Regions from separate parts of the Paenibacillus sp. B1-35 genome, predicted to be linked through region 2. Evidence: riboswitches for the same ligand, from Rfam matches in the RefSeq annotation. Region 2 holds a riboswitch; each other region holds the start of a gene.
The links. A riboswitch is a leader RNA that binds a small molecule or an ion and turns the genes downstream of it on or off. The one in region 2 is predicted to bind cobalamin.
Positions count from the first base shown of each region.

Region 1: linked by a shared signal. The riboswitch ahead of ACQ5BJ_RS13925 (ABC transporter substrate-binding protein) and the one ahead of metE (5-methyltetrahydropteroyltriglutamate--homocysteine S-methyltransferase) in region 2 are both predicted to bind cobalamin.
Region 3: linked by a shared signal. The riboswitch ahead of ACQ5BJ_RS00025 (1-propanol dehydrogenase PduQ) and the one ahead of metE (5-methyltetrahydropteroyltriglutamate--homocysteine S-methyltransferase) in region 2 are both predicted to bind cobalamin.

Region 1 is NZ_JBCHVJ010000003.1:471,610-474,889, forward strand. It holds gene ACQ5BJ_RS13920 (histidine phosphatase family protein) at 1-550, shown strand, start outside; cobalamin riboswitch at 744-967, shown strand; gene ACQ5BJ_RS13925 (ABC transporter substrate-binding protein) at 1,404-2,402, shown strand; gene ACQ5BJ_RS13930 (FecCD family ABC transporter permease) at 2,420-3,280, shown strand, end outside.
Region 2 is NZ_JBCHVJ010000002.1:686,499-689,778, reverse strand. It holds gene metE (5-methyltetrahydropteroyltriglutamate--homocysteine S-methyltransferase) at 1-1,707, opposite strand, end outside; cobalamin riboswitch at 2,030-2,221, opposite strand; gene ACQ5BJ_RS10710 (HesB/YadR/YfhF family protein) at 2,419-2,709, opposite strand; gene ACQ5BJ_RS10705 (heavy metal translocating P-type ATPase) at 2,908-3,280, opposite strand, start outside.
Region 3 is NZ_JBCHVJ010000001.1:1,038-4,317, forward strand. It holds partial or broken gene ACQ5BJ_RS00005 (phosphopantetheine-binding protein) at 1-139, shown strand, start outside; partial or broken gene ACQ5BJ_RS00010 (transposase) at 296-394, opposite strand; gene ACQ5BJ_RS00015 (DUF3021 family protein) at 424-684, shown strand; gene ACQ5BJ_RS00020 (hypothetical protein) at 926-1,246, shown strand; adenosylcobalamin (AdoCbl) riboswitch at 1,418-1,570, shown strand; gene ACQ5BJ_RS00025 (1-propanol dehydrogenase PduQ) at 1,956-3,098, shown strand.

The DNA of each region.
Region 1 (3,280 bases), on a different contig from region 2:
TCCGCGCGACAGCAGGCAAGCTGTAGAGGATACAAGATTGCGAGAGTATGACTTCGGCATGTGGGAAGGCTTGACCTACAATGATTTGAAGGAGGATCCTCAGTATCGCAGATGGCTGGACGATTCTTCAGCCGTCCAGCCGCCGCGCGGGGAGCCATGGCAGTCCTTCTGCACGCGCACCGCGCATGTATGGTGGGAAGTGCTGCGGAACGCGCGCGAATCCTTCGGCAGCAGCTGCGGCATACACGCGGAGCGTCAGGAATGCGCTGCCCGTCGTCGGCCGCATCATTCTTCCCCGCTTCCCCGTGGGCGGGTGATGCGGTGCAAGCCGAGCCGGATGCGGCAAACATATGGCAGCGGACTTGCCCCGCGGCCGGATGTTGTCATTGTTACACACGGAGGCGTCGTACGTCGATTATATACGCTGGCTTTTCCACGAAAATCATTTTGGGAAGCGGCAGCGCCAATCGGCGGCGGGATCATGATTACAGCGAAGCAATGTGCGCGCAAATGGAAGTTCTTGCGAGCGGAACGTCTGCCAAGCAAATGAGGAAGCATGCGCTAACAGGCTAATATCATCGCAGCAATGATGTATTCTATTGCAAGTGGTGGGCTTTTCCCCTATAATCTAATATCGAGTTTAGGACTTAGATAACGAAATTATTCGATGTTGAATATTCGCGATACTTCAGGTCCTTGGGGAATCATAACGGGATTGATCCATGAATGTTATTGTACAGCAATGGGGCTGTATGGGTTGAAATGCCGGGATGTGTGATATTTGTACCCAGGGTTAAAAGGGAAGCCGGTGTGAACCCGGCGCGGTCCCGCCACTGTGAATGGAGTGTTGTGCTCATTAGGCCACTGTCTAATTGATCAGCAGGTATGGTATCCGCTGATAAGGATGGGAAGGCGAGCTCAACGTATTCTCCTAAGTCAGGAAACCTGCCTGAAGATAGACGAGTTGTATCCTTCGCGGAGAGGAGCACGTCATTGGCGTAATGCATCAGGCAACATGGCAGCTTAGCTGCTGGCCCCTGTATCTAGGTGTCTGCTGGATATTGCGATAGATGACAATGTGTTCCCCTGGATCGAAGGATCGGGGGTTTTTTGCTGTATAAGCAAGCATTTCATAACCATAAGCGCTTATACACGACAGCAATGCAATTTGATGTAAATGCACAGCACGAATGTATATCACGAATTCAGTCACATGAAGAGGTACAGCTTAGGTATATGCAAGTGCTCATTGACAACCGATACCCGCAGGGGAGTATAACTTTAGGCAATTGCAACTTGTCACGCAATTTCGTTACGCATGGTGGCGAATGGAACCGCTTTACGCTTGCACATTTGGTACAGAGGTAAGACGAGGAAAGAATGACGCGAGGGAGAGATAAAACATGAACAAATGGTTGAACAAATCGGTTGCGGCGCTGCTGGCGCTTATGCTGACAGTAGGACTTGCGGCTTGCGGCAACAAGGATGCGGCTAAACCCGCTGAAAATACGGCTGCTCAGCAAGAGACCAACAACACTGCCTCTGAACAACCGAAGCAGGATGATCTGAAAACGAAATATCCACTGACTGTTAAAGATGCAACAGGCGAAGAATTTACCTTCGAAAAAGCGCCTGAACGTATAGTGTCTGTATCTCCAGCAGAGACAGAGTCCTTGTTCGCACTTGGATTGGATGCTCAAATCGTTGGTGTTTCTGATTTTGATGATTATCCGGAAGCAGCGAAGTCCAAAGAGAAAATGGGCGGCATTACGAAGCCGAATGAAGAGGCAATTATTAAAGCCAAGCCGGACATCGTGTTCACAGGCATCTCCATGAAGGAGCCAGTTGTGAAAAAGTTCCGCGAGCTTGGAATTAAAATATTCAAGGTCGAGCCAAAAACGTACGATGATGTGATTACCAATATCGAATTGTATGGTCAAATTACAGACCATCAAGCGGAAGCGAAGACAGTCGTTGACAACATGAAGCAAGTGCGTGATGACGTAAAGAATGCGGTCCAAAGCGCGGAGAAGAAGAAGGTCTACATTGAATTCTCCCCAGGCTGGACAGTAGGCAGCGGCGAGTTCATGAACGAGCTGATTGAAATGGCGGGCGGCACAAACGTTGCGGCTGATTCAGCTGGCTGGATTCAAATTAACGAAGAAAATATTATTAAATCCAATCCGGATGTAATCATGTTCACACAAGGTGTAGTGGATTCCGAGACGAACAAGTCCTTGGAAGAAATTATTCGTGGACGCAGCGGTTGGAACAATATCAATGCAATTAAGAACAATCAAGTAATTGGTGTGGATCAGAACCTGATCAGCCGTCCGGGACCACGTGTTGCTGACGGATTGAAGGCTGTTGCGAAGGCGATTCATCCGGACTTGGTGAAATAATCGTCGTGGAGAGAACGATGAATAAAATGGTTGGGTATGGAGGAGCGGGTATTGCGCTTCTCCTTTTGTCCGTTGTGGGATGTTTGGCTGTAGGGTCAGTACGAATGCCAATGGGAGAAATTGCACAAATTCTGCTCCATCATATTCCGGGCATGGATCAAGTAATTCCGGTTACATGGGATGATGCCTCTGCGCAAATTATGATGAAGGTACGCTTCCCTCGTGTTCTGCTGGCTCTGCTCGTCGGAGCGGCACTCGGTGTAGCGGGAACTGCATTTCAAGGGGTATTGCGCAATCCACTGGCAGACCCGTATACATTAGGGGTATCTTCTGGCGCTTCTGTGGGAGCCGCTTTGCTTATTTACTTTGGCCTGCAATATGCACTGTTCGGCGAATGGACTATACCTGTCGTCGCATTCGCAACAGGGGTGGCAACCTTGATGGTGGTCATCAAGCTTGCCAGTGAGCAGGGCAAGATTCCGATCGAGACGCTTATTTTATCCGGGGTAGTGATGCAAGCCTTTCTTGGCTCAATTGTATCGTTTCTTGTGGCAATGACGAATCAGACGATCAATGAAATTTTATTTTGGGTAATGGGAAGCTTGGCGATGCGCGGCTGGTCCTATACGCTTGTCCTTGCTCCCTATTTGGCAGTCGGCATCGTAATTCTTATTGTATACGCAAGACCATTGAATTTGCTTGCACTAGGCGAGCGGCAAGCCTCCCATCTCGGACTTCATGTGGAACGAACGAAATGGGCAGTGCTGCTGACGGCGACAATGATTACAGCAGCGGCCGTGTCCGTCTCTGGCGTCATTGGATTTGTCGGCCTAGTCGTGCCGCATCTGCTGCGCTTGATTGTTGGCCCAGACTATCGA
Region 2 (3,280 bases):
TGTGACTGGGCCAGTAAGCATCCCTTTAACCGGATGAGAAGTCAAGGATTGAGCAAATGCCGTTTCCTTCACTGTCATTGCCTCTGTAAACGCAACATCTCCATACAACACTGGCGGTTTCACACAGCGCGAACCATAGGATTGAACCCATCCAAACTTTGTAAATGCGAACCCATCTAACTTTTCACCGAAATATTCGACCATATCTGTCCGTTCGAACTCGCCATGCACCAGAACGTCAATTCCGATCTCTTCTTGAATGCGGATCCATCGTGTCATTTCATCTTCTAAATACGTTTCGTATGTCTTTGCATCCCATTCGCCCTTGCGGAAACGAAGGCGAGCGCGGCGAATATCCGCAGTTTGCGGCATACTTCCGATCGTTGTTGTCGGCAGCAGCGGCAAGGAAGGCCAGCGCTTACGATGCAGCTCCTTGCGCTCTTCAAATGGAAGGCGTTCAATTCCTTTTTCTTTTTCTGTCCGAAGCAGCTCCTCCAAAGCCTGAACCACTTGCGGACGCTGTCTCGAAGGCTCATTGCGCCAAGCTTGAACGCGAGCGCCGCTGTCTGTGAGCACTGCGCGAGTCTCCTCGCTTGGGCTTGAGAAATGACGAGCAAGCGCAGCAGTCTCCTCCAGCTTCTCGTCTGCGAACGCCAAGGCTTCTCTAACAGGGGCTGGCAATTCAATCTCCCGCTTCGCAGTCAACGGTACATGCAGCAGGCTGCATGATGGCTGTACGATCCAGCGCTCCCTCGGGACAATACCTTCCACCGATTCGAGCCAAGCCGCTGCTGCGGCTAGATCCGTACGCCAAATATTACGGCCATCAATGATACCGATGGCAAGCTGCTTCTGTTCTGGGAATCCAAATTTACGCAGTGCTGCTTCATTTCTACCTTTATCATGAACAAAATCAAGACCGAGCGTATCTACCGGAAGCGACACGAACGATTCGTAATCTGATACTGCATCGAAGTATGTTTGCACCCATAGCGACAAGCTTGGAGCCGCCTTGCGAAGCTCAGCATATATTTCCTGCACTGCCGGCCAATGTTCGTGCGGCATCTCCAGAACGAATGCCGGCTCATCCAATTGAACGGTCTTCACGCCTTCCTGCTCCAATTCACTCAAGAGCTGTCCATATACTCCAGCGAATTGACGAAGTACATTCAAGCGTTCTTCCGGTTTAATCCCTTTAATAAAGCGGACATACGTATAGGGGCCGATGATGACTGGCTTTCCTTCAATGCCATGGGCTTGCTTAGCCCTGCGATATGCTTGCAGCGGGCGGTTGACCGTCAATTGCGGAGCCTTGCCCTCCCACTCTGGCACAATGTAGTGATAGTTCGTGTTGAACCACTTCGTCATCTCGCAAGCGACGGCATCCTGTGTGCCTCGAGCCAATGCGAACAGCAAATCCGCGCTTACTTCACCTCCATTGTAGGAGAACCGTGAAGGAATCAATCCGAAAGTAGCAGTCATATCAAGCACATGATCATACCAGGTGTAATCATTGACCGGAATCAGATCAATACCTGCCTCTTGCATCGTCTTCAGGCGAACGTCATTGATGCGTTCCAGCTCATCCTCCAATTGCTCCGCAGAGCTGTTGCCTGCCCAATACTGCTCCAATGCCTTTTTCCATTCCCGGTCGTATCCGATCCGAGGGTAACCTGCTGTGCTTGTCTTGATTGAATTGGCTGTCATCATACTGCCCCTCTCATGCGTAATTTTGCCGTACGGGATTAATTGGACAATTTCTATCGCTTAACACGGAATTAGAATTGCAGTCGAACTCACTACTCCACCTTATGAGACGTTTATGGATCGCCTTGTGCATTCATTACATCCTTAATATGCAAAAAAAGACATTCCTGTCCCATAACAGAAATGTCTCGTAAACGTCCATGAAGGCATAATGGAATAGATCGTTCCTTCCGGCTCATTAGCAAAAAACACCTCATGCTAAGAGGAATCGAAATGACGATATCCATGCTTACGAACACTTCCCTATCTCCCGTAGGTACGAACAGTGTTGTCAAAACAGGCAGGTCTCCTGGCTTCAGCTTCATTGGCCATTGCAGCCTTCCCGATTCCTTACAAACCAGTGGCTCTCTCGCAATACCTCAACTGTCACAGTGGCGGGACCGCGCCGGATTTCCAACCGGCTTCCCTATTAAGCTCCGACGTTACCCGAAGCACCTGTTTCCCATATTCAATTACATTGAAAGCCGCTTTCACACATCTTCCAATTGAGAACGATTATATATCTAACCAGAGCGATTGACAAGAATTTTTTCTCAGTTTCTATTCGAAAAAAATCCTAACCCCGCCCGCTTCATTTGTACATAAGCTCCCCTTACATACACAATAGGCGAGCCTCACGGCTCGCCTAACGATCATTGATGGGGTGATATGCTAGATGACCATCCCTTCATGTACGAAAACAATATCTTCGTCCTTCTCATCCAGCGTCAATTCGCGATTATCCAAGAACCATACATCATTTTGCTCCATAAAGAACGTAATGCCGTTCACGACTTCCGTCACTGCTGGATATTGCGGACTGTCTTTCATGATGCCGAATGAATAAGGCCCTGAAGCACTGAATCCGCTGTAGCGCACAAAGATGCGCACTTGATCTCCTGCTGTAAATCCCCAATCGGCCAAAAAACGCTCGACTGCCTTCGCTGTAACGCGTAATTGCATGCTCAGACCTCCTTAATCCAACCTATCATCATTTATGATCATACCACGCGCATATATCATTTGTTAACACCAAAGTTGTTGGTACGAATATGGTCTGCGCCTTTTTCCGACTGTCCGCATTACGCAGATGTTGAGCATACAACACATGTCCGTTGTCGGCATTCATCCACCATAGCTCAGAAAAGCCTCTCCTTGAAATTACAGCTTGATCCGCTGAAGACGAAGCGCATTGAGCACGACCGAGACTGAACTGAACGCCATGGCCGCGCCTGCAAGCCATGGAGCAAGCAGACCGGATGCTGCAATCGGAATGCCGAGCGTATTGTAAATAAGCGCCCAGAACAAGTTTTGCTTAATATTGCGCATCGTCCGGCGGCTCATCTCCATCGCATCAGCAATCCCGTTCAAGTCGCCGCGCATCAAAGTTACACCTGCTGTCTCCATTGCTACATCCGTCCCTGTACCGATAGCGAAGCCAATGTCAGCCGCGGCAAGCGCAGGTGCGTCGTTGATGCCATCGCCTACCATGGCAACGACTGTGCCGTCCTGCTGCAGCTCACGAACATGCTGC
Region 3 (3,280 bases), on a different contig from region 2:
TGAAGAAGCTGTTTATTTTGAGGCAAAGATTTTAAATCGCACCCTCAATTCGGATTATATTCAATCGTTGTTTTTAAGATGGATTCAGATTGTCCAGCATGTCAGTTTGAAAGAAAAAGATGATAACAAAGTACGATAGGAGCCATTGCTGTAATAAATGAATTCGAGGTTTGAATGAAAAAAGCACCTTCTGTATGCTGGGGAACGTTCGATCCAAAGAACAAACCCCAGCACAGGAGGCACTCTACAATGAAGGATAAACACATCAGAAAACAGAATCAATGAATTCAATAAATACAAAAGCTTGCTCGCTACGTTGATATTGGGCAAATAAATCGGTAGAGAACCTACCATCCCGGATACGTGGGCTATGAAGCGCAGGTGTGCCTACACGTCGCATTGGTGGGGGTCTTGCCAAGTCTTATGTTCCATTTTCCTGCTGATATCAGTGAAAAGGGAATGCGTATGCGAATTTTGATCCATTTTGTAATCGTAGAAGTTGTGATGCTTACATTCACGAATTGGATGGGCTGGGTAACGGGAGCAGTTGGCACAATGATAGTCGCAGTTGAAATCGCAATTATCTCCCTTCTCGTCCGTTGGCTTGGATGGAGCAGTGATAGGAAGGTCGCAACGAAAATCAACGAGCAGTTGCGAAAACTAAAAAATGATAAAGTTCAATAAGACGGGGAAGCAGCAGCTTACCTCGTCTTTTTTTTTAGCTTACTTTGTTATTCCTACAGCATAGTGTCGTACATATTTACTCTGCACCAATCGTTAATTATGCTGATGCTGCACTGATGAAGCAGAGGAGGATTGAATTTGGATAATAGAAATCATAATTTTAATCATTGCAGCTGTTTGTGAGATATCTTTTGCACTATACCGCATTTGTACAAAGTCATATCAGAAAAAGATCAAAGCCATGATAAGGCTTGGCGCGTTTGCAGCATTCCTAATTTTCACATTGGCGTCGGTTATTGAATGGAGCTTCCGTTGGCTGGGGCTTAGACTGTTGCTGCTTGTCTGGGCGCTTCTTGGAGTGTGGACGCTCATACGCAGCAAAGAGGAACGAAAAAATATAGAAGCAGCCGCGTTATCAGAATGCAATTGCTATGCTTCTGCTCGTTGTCATCGCTTTAACTTCAGCCCTCTTACAAACCTGTCTCTGGTTTCCCCGCTGTTGTCCAATATGCTGCAGGGCGGCAGGGCAGAGATTGATCCATTTACTGTCTTGAGACGATGAATCATATTCTAGTAGAGTTTTTCGATTGCTATCTCAAAGGGCAGGGTGCTTCACATCTGCGGGGACATAATGACGAGCAAATCCTCAATTCTTTTATCTTTTATTTTTTTCATATTGCCATTCAGATCGTTTGTGCTATAATTATGTCGAATGGACGACCATTCACGTCATGCACAATAGAAGAAGTTATAGACAATGGAAGTTTGGTGCAAATCCAACGCGGTCCCGCCACTGTAATAGGCCGATGAGCTCGGTCTTAAGTCAGGTCTTTTGTCTAGTAACTTTGCCAGGCCAGTCATTTCGAGGCGAAAGTGACTGGTTTACAAGTCTAGTGACGATACCGCCTCGCTAGGCTTTTTTACATTGCTTGAAGGCTGCCGACAATGCTGTCGGAGGGGCCGGGTGCTCGCCGCCAAACATACGAAGACGTATAAATAAAAGCAAGCGGGACATTTTTCAACGATGAAGAATCATATGCACAATGGTGTGCATGTCCCAATTTTTTTGCAGAAGATTTGTCGTAATGATGAAATCGTCGACATTGCGGTTGACGCATGTTTGCATTACGATGTACAGTATAAATGACAATTGAATGATAAGCTGCACAATGGCGTGCAGACAACATAACAAGCAAAGAGGCTTTTTAAAGGGAACTATTCCTTTGAGAGGCCTCTTTTTTTGTTGTAACTACTCCTTGGAGGTGCTTTACGTGGACAAACTTTCGATTAAAGCCGATCTCTACATGGGTCATGGTGCGCTGGATCGTCTGATGGAATGGCGCAATAAGCGTATTTTCATCGTTACCGATCCTTTTATGGTCAAATCAGGGATGATCAACATGGTATTCGATCGGCTGCATGACAGCAATGAGCAATATATTTTCAGCAACATCGTACCAGATCCGCCGGTTGAGATTGTCACAGAAGGTGTAGAGGCATTAGGCGCATTCAACACCGACTTGATTATTGCTATCGGCGGCGGCTCCGCTATTGATGCGGCCAAGGCGATGAAGCTGTTTGCACAAAAGCTGCTGAACCAGCAAGACATTCCATTCGTGGCAATCCCGACGACAAGCGGGACGGGCTCCGAGGTGACATCATTTTCGGTAATCAGTGATAAGCAGAAAAACATTAAATACCCGCTCGTATCCGATGAGATGCTGCCGCAAGAGGCGATATTAGATCCGGAACTGGTTAAGAGTGTTCCAGACTTCATTACGGCTGATACCGGAATGGATGTGTTGACGCATGCAATCGAAGCTTATGTATCTACGAAGGCGAACGATATATCGGATGCGCTGGCAGAGAAGGCTATCAAGTTGGTATTTGCTTATTTGCCAAGAGCCTATAAGGATGGCAGTGATTTAGAAGCGCGTGAGAAAATGCATAATGCATCCTGCATAGCGGGTATGGCATTCAACATTACTTCGCTCGGACTGAATCATGGCATTGCGCATGTCGCAGGGGCCAAATTCAAAATTGCGCATGGCCGCATGAATGCAATGCTGCTCCCGCATGTCATTGAATTCAATGCGAATTATAAACCAGGGTATGGCAGGGAAGAGAGCACTGCTGCCGCAGTTCGCTACGCAGAAATCGCCAAGAGCTTGGGACTGTCCGCACCAAATCCAAAGAGCGGTGTTCGCAGCCTTGTACAAGCGATCAAGCAGCTGCAGAAACAACTGCAGATGCCGCATACGCTGAAGGAATGTGGAGTTGATCAGGCGCTGCTGGATGAAATGAGGGACTCGATTGCCGAGGGAGCACTGAAGGATGGCTGCACGGCGACGAATCCTCGCGTGCCAACGGCAGGGGATGTGGCCGAAATTTTGAACAAAATGTTTCAATCTTGAGATTGCGTCGAATTTTGTCTGAATGTGTATTGACAACGTTTGCAGTATTAAAATATAGTAAAGGTAACACAACGGCGTGTTGCATACAAAACCAAGCAAAGAGGCTTCTTAAAAATTCCTGCGCGAACTTTTTAAGGGGCTTTTATGTTTTTTACAGCAATTTCACGTGTTTTCTGACATGA